DNA from 2 places in the Cytobacillus pseudoceanisediminis genome. Region 1 is predicted to be linked to the other one. Evidence: riboswitches for the same ligand, from Rfam matches in the RefSeq annotation. Region 1 holds a riboswitch; the other holds the start of a gene.

Region 1 (3,145 bases):
TTTTTATATGACATGGCCCTCACTGCGACCTGAGGAAGGCCTACAACTCCAACTCCCACAAGAATCCAGAATGAGGATACATATAAAGGAGTCAATCCGCCATCAAAGCCAAACGGTGTAATCAGATTCGGATTTTCTGAAGACAGGTCGCTGATAATATTCGGTATTCCTCCACCTGCCATAATAACAGCAACCAGAAGGATCATGGTGCCGATGAACATGATTCCGCCTTGGACAGCATCCGTTACGGCAACAGCACGGAAGCCGCCGATAACCACGTAGACCATAACAGAAGCCGCAAAAATGAATAAAGCAGACAAATAGCTTAATCCTGTCAGTGACTCAATTAATCTTGCTCCGCCAACCCATTGGGCAGCCATGGCAGAAAAAAGGAAAATAATGATGCTGAGAGAGGATAGCCAGACAACCCATCTGCTGTTATATCGTTCTTTTAGAAAATCGATGAGCGTCACAGCATTATACTTTCTTGCTGTGATGGCAAACTTTTTCCCCAGCACCATGAGAACGAAATAACCTGTGACAACCTGTGACATCGCAAGCAGCACCCAGCCAAGCCCCTGTGTGTAAGCAACGCCGGGACCTCCAATGAAACTGCTGGCACTTCCGTAGGTTGCAATCATCGTCATAGCCAGAATAAAACCGCCAAGCTGCCTTCCTCCAAGAAAATAATCCTGCAGGAACGAACTCCCGGTATCAATCTTTCTGCTGGACCATAAGCCTACGAGAAAAATAATAATTAAAAAGATGAGAAGAGGAAAAATTACCTGCCAATTCATTCAGATTCTCCCCCTTCCCCGTTTTCTTCAAACGGAACTTCTTTAAACAGGAACTTAACAGCTGCTGTTACCAGAATCACCATTACGGCAAATCCTGCTGCGCAGCTCCAGAAAAACCAGGCAGGCAACCCCCAAATATATGTATACTCACCAGCAGGCCCAGACCCCATCCCATAGGCAAACCCATACCACCATACAAAATTGAAGAGCACCAGACCAATGCCAATCCACGCCTCTCTCTCTGCGATTTTAAAGCGCGGATCTTTTTTATGTACGCCTTTCTTCATTTTGTCCCCCTTCAGAGCTTTATTTAGTAACGTACCATAAAATACAGAATATTCCCTGAATATAATCCCACTTATGTATATTTTCTGCAACAAAAAAAGCAGATTGCTCTGCCTTTTTGATATTATTTTAAAATTTCACTTTAAGCAAGCTAGGATCTTAACGATTGTCAATTGTCTCCGGGTAAAGGTCATGGTTCATTAAACGGTATTCTGCCATTTTTTCATATTTCGTCCCCGGCTTGCCGTAGTTGCAATACGGATCAATGGAGATTCCGCCACGTGGCGTAAATTTGCCCCAAACCTCAATATAGCGCGGGTCCATTAATTCAATAAGGTCGTTCATAATGATATTCATGCAGTCTTCATGGAAATCGCCATGATTTCTAAAGCTGAAAAGATATAGCTTTAATGACTTGCTCTCTACCATTTTCTGATCCGGAATATAGCTGATATAGATGGTCGCAAAATCCGGCTGTCCTGTTTTCGGGCAAAGACTCGTAAACTCAGGGCAATTAAACTTTACAAAATAATCGCGGTTTGGATGCTTATTGTCAAAAGCCTCCAGAATATCAGGCGAGTATTCAAAAAGATATTTTGTACCCTGATTTCCCAATAGCGTAATATCCGTTAATTCCTCATCTTTTCTTCCTGACATAAAAAAGCCTCCCTTTATACGATCCCGCTGATCCTAAGAAGAGGTCCAAAAAGTACAGCTTAAAAAATAAAAACCATATCCTCTTATGGATATGGTTGATTATTATAATCAAAGCCATAGTTTTTTATAGAGGGTGAAGCTATGAACCTCTCCCGCTCACACGGGAATATTCGAAATATAATTGTCATTGTTACTATAGAGAAAAAGCCTGTTTCTGTCAATAGGGGCTTCTTTATCTGGTTTTCATTTATTCTTCTATAGTATAATTACGTTAATTTTCTTAGAAAGGTGACATGTTATGTGGAATGAGTTTAAAAAATTTGCCCTGAAGGGAAATGTGCTTGATTTGGCTGTCGGGGTTGTTATCGGAGCTGCCTTCGGAAAGATTGTATCTTCTCTTGTAGATGATATCATCATGCCGCTTGTTGGATTGCTGATGGGCGGAGTTGACTTTACGGATCTGATGGTAAAAGTTGGAGGAGCTGAGGTCAAATACGGTTTATTCATACAGAATGTGGTTGATTTCTTCATCGTGGCATTCTCTATTTTCATCTTTATCAGGATTATCAACAATCGTTTTAAAAAGAAAGAAGAAGCAACGCCTGCCCCAGCTGTGGATAAAAACGTTGAGCTATTAACGGAAATAAGAGACCTTTTAAAAAACCAATAAATGATGAAACTTATATAATAGTTCTGACGTATATACATATACAAATGATTTTAGGGGAGAAATGAAACAAATGTATGTACAGCAAACCGCAAATAATAGTTATTTGCCTTCTGTTTTACGGGCATTCGCCTTATCATTGGGTATTGCTTTTATCGGAACGATGGCGGGTGTTTTCGTCCCTCCAGCCCTGTTTTTGCCGCTCATGATTCTTGAACTCGGAATGCTGCTTTTCGCTTTCCTGCTTCGCCGCAAAAAGGCCATCGGGTATCCATTCCTGTATGTATTTACATTTATTTCAGGGATGACGACCTATCCGATTGTTGCCCATTACCTGGCTGCCATTGGCCCGAACCCCGTACTGGTCGCACTTGCAGCGACAACGGTTGTGTTTACAGGCCTGGCTGTATACGCTACGACAACCAAGCGGGATTTATCTTTTCTTGGCGGCATGCTGATGGCAGCATTGCTTGCCCTTATTGCAATCTCTATTTTCAGCATCTTCTGGCCGTTAAGCTCTAACGCGATGCTGGCATTCTCCTTCATCGGAGTGCTTGTATTCAGCGGATATGTGCTATTCGATTTCAACCGCATGAAGCATTATGGAGTTTCACCGGAAGAAGTGCCTTTAATGGCTCTTAACCTATACCTTGATTTTATTAACCTGTTCATTAATATTCTTCGTATTTTTGGAATTTTGGGGAGCAGGGACTAAACAGGAGTGCGAACTCCTGTTTTT
Region 2 (3,145 bases), 1.5 Mb from region 1:
CTTTCTTTTGGTCTGAAGATTATTCACAATATAACCGAGCACATCGAAGTCTGTTTTCATGCCTGAGCTCGGCGGTTTTGGGGATAGGGTCAGTTCATCAATTTCATAAAACCAATCCTGCCAGCGGCTCCCCTGTGTTTCCAGGCAGATCTTAATTTTTTCTGCTTTGAGCAAAGAAATGAGTTCACTCAAATTTTTTAAAAGTGCAGGATTACCCCCGGATATGGTCACAAAGGAAAATCCATCCCCACCCAGCTCTTTAAGCTCTTTCCAAATTTCATCCGGTTCCATTTGGCGGATGCTGTCTTTCGCACTTCCATCCCAGGTAAAGGATGAATCACACCAGCTGCATGAATAATCACATCCTGCTGTACGGACGAACATCGTTTTCTGGCCGATCACCATTCCTTCACCCTGAATGGTTGGTCCGAATATTTCGAGAACAGGAATCTTACTCAACCTCCATCCACTCCCTTCTTGCTTCCGCATAGCTTGTAGGAGTTTCAAAAAGGCGCACAAATTCTACTCTTGCACCAACATATTGCTCTTTTCTGTTTTGGAGGCTTTGTGCCATTTTTTCATAAATCCAGACAACCATATTCTCTGCTGTCGTATTCATTGGCGGCAGCGTTTCATTCAGATACTTGTGGTCAAGGAATATTTCAATTTCGTTTTTCCAAATTTTTTTAATGTCGCCGAAATCAATCATTAATCCTCTGTCATCCACGAATCCGCTTATGCCAAAAATCACCTTGTAGGTGTGCCCATGCAGGTTTTTGCATTTGCCTTCATAGCAATGCAGATGATGGGCTGAATCAAAAGTGAATTCCTTGCTGACCATTACACGCTTATGGTGGTATTTCAGCTGATCGGGTTTGATATCCTCATTTATCTTCTGCAGTTTATCAACAATCCTGAAACCGTACATGGCTTAAAGCTCCTCCTTTTCCTTGAGGTATTCTTCAAGGCCATTTTTCCTTAAATGGCATGCTGGACACTCACCGCAGCCATCAGCCGGAATTCCGTTATAGCATGTCAGTGTTTTCTCACGCACATAATCAAGGGCATTTAATTCATCTGCCAGCTTCCATGTCTCTGCTTTGTTGAGCCACATTAATGGTGTATGGATCACAAACTGTTCATCCATTGATAGATTAAGGGTGACATTCAATGATTTTATAAAAATATCCCTGCAGTCTGGGTAGCCGCTGAAATCTGTTTCACACACCCCGGTTATAATATGCTTTGCATTAATCTGACTGGCCAGCACACCAGCAAATGACAGGAATAAAAGGTTTCTCCCAGGCACAAATGTGGATGGAAGCCCGCCTTCCTCCCCATCCTTTACTTTAATCTCATCACGGGTTAGTGCATTTGGTGCCAGCTGATTCAATAGGGACATATCTAGAATGTGGTGCCTGATCCCCAGTTCTTTTGCTATTTGCTGTGCACATTCGATCTCCAGCTTATGACGCTGATTATAATTAAAAGTGACGGCTTCCACTTCTTCAAAACGTTCCTTTGCCCAGAATAAGCAAGTTGTACTATCCTGACCGCCACTGAACACAACGAGTGCTTTATCATTTTTCATATAAAAATTCTCCTTTAAATAGAAAAACAGGACCACTAAGAAAGCAGACCTGTTTTCCTTAGTTTTTTAAAGAGGGTAGCTAGAACCTCTACCGTGTACACGGATTTAGCTATTGAACTATCAGTTTATATTATCATCTTTATTGGCTTTTTAGAAGGCTTAAATTTATACAGTAAAAAAGTTTTATTATTCAAAATCGCGGGAAAGTAATAATGCAGCGCCAATTTCATAAGGAGGGACTGAAGCCATGATCAGGTTTACATCGACTTCACGCTATTCCTTTGGCATTGCAAAAAAAGGGACATTTATAAGAAGGTCTGCAGGAATGAATATTCAGGATAGGTCTACTCTGATGCGTCTGGGACTGCTGCAATAATCGGAACCGGCAAAAAAGGTGCAGCTATTGCTTGCACCTTTTTTGCGTTTTAATTTTCTGAATCGGCTTCCAGGAGGTCCCACGCTGTTATGATGCCTTTTGGTTTTTCAGTCGGCTTTCCGTTCTCGGTAACTATGATCCCTTCAAGCTTTTCATTTTTATTTCGGCAGTCCTCAAACATATCCTCTAATTCAAAGATAGATGTATGTTTGCCTGCAAACGAGATTTGATGCTTTGATTTCTTGCTGAAAAGCTCTTTAATTCTCACCTTTTTCAACTGGATTGTTTCTTCTGTAAAGTGCTCTGCCATCCATTTCACGATATCTGCCGAAGTTAATAGCCATGAGTATTCCTCTTTTCTCGAGTAAATGGGGAATTGGGAGTGTGAAAATTTATTAATTATGGCCAGTACATCCGTTAGCTTGCCATCTTCATAAAAATAAAATACCGGAGTTGCAGCTATGGAAAGTGCGGTTTTTGGCTTTTCAAAATGGCCGGCAATCCTTTCAATCTTTTCTACCGTCTCGAGATGAGGCTCCGCAATATAATAATCAAGGTCTATTTTTTCATGGACAATGGCATTTCGCAGCTTGGCAAACTGATGCAAATCATCTTCATATAATCGAATCAGCGAATGATTTTTCTGTATTTCTATAAGTTTATAAAATCTATCTGTTCTGGCGTTTTTAGCAGATTGTTTTAAGGCTTTGTGAATACGGTTAAAGGCAGCCTCAAATCTTTCTGATAAGTTCATTTCTAAATCTGCTTCCAATATGATCTCTCCCTAAATGGTGATGTACCTCCTCTATTCCCAAAATGATGGACAAACTAAACTTTGAAGATATTGGTACGCCTTCTAGCAGAATAATTTGCACAAATAGAATTTTCAGTCTATTATATAATATTATATTCTTCTGCTAAGGACATTGCATAAATATATAACATTACTAATAAATGTTTTTCATTCAAGCATTAGAAGACATGATTTTCCCTTTTTTCAGAAAGAATAATGAATGAAATTTTTTTGAATAAAAATGAAGATTTATTATTACCAAATAATATTTTATTCCTCAGTACAAACAAATTTACTGCGAAAGCTGGTGAAATGATGAGATACACCCTTCACCCATTAGGGGATGATGCTGTTCTTGTTGAGCTTGGGAAAGAAATCAGCAAGG

Evidence for each region. Region 1 has a riboswitch for preQ1 ahead of queF (preQ(1) synthase). Riboswitches for the same ligand answer to the same signal wherever they lie in the genome.
Region 2: another riboswitch for preQ1. It lies ahead of queC (7-cyano-7-deazaguanine synthase QueC); the one in region 1 lies ahead of queF (preQ(1) synthase).

The regions. Positions count from the first base shown of each region.
Region 1 covers NZ_CP097349.1:3,064,841-3,067,985, forward strand. Annotated here, with positions in the region: gene panF (sodium/pantothenate symporter) at 1-797, opposite strand, end outside; gene M5V91_RS16450 (YhdT family protein) at 794-1,084, opposite strand; gene queF (preQ(1) synthase) at 1,242-1,739, opposite strand; PreQ1 riboswitch class I at 1,850-1,895, opposite strand; gene mscL (large conductance mechanosensitive channel protein MscL) at 2,038-2,409, shown strand; gene M5V91_RS16465 (Bax inhibitor-1/YccA family protein) at 2,480-3,121, shown strand.
Region 2 covers NZ_CP097349.1:1,535,150-1,538,294, reverse strand. Annotated here, with positions in the region: gene queE (7-carboxy-7-deazaguanine synthase QueE) at 1-459, opposite strand, end outside; gene queD (6-carboxytetrahydropterin synthase QueD) at 452-928, opposite strand; gene queC (7-cyano-7-deazaguanine synthase QueC) at 932-1,591, opposite strand; PreQ1 riboswitch class I at 1,644-1,686, opposite strand; gene M5V91_RS08185 (hypothetical protein) at 1,839-1,967, shown strand; gene M5V91_RS08180 (CBS domain-containing protein) at 2,017-2,739, opposite strand; gene pxpB (5-oxoprolinase subunit PxpB) at 3,076-3,145, shown strand, end outside.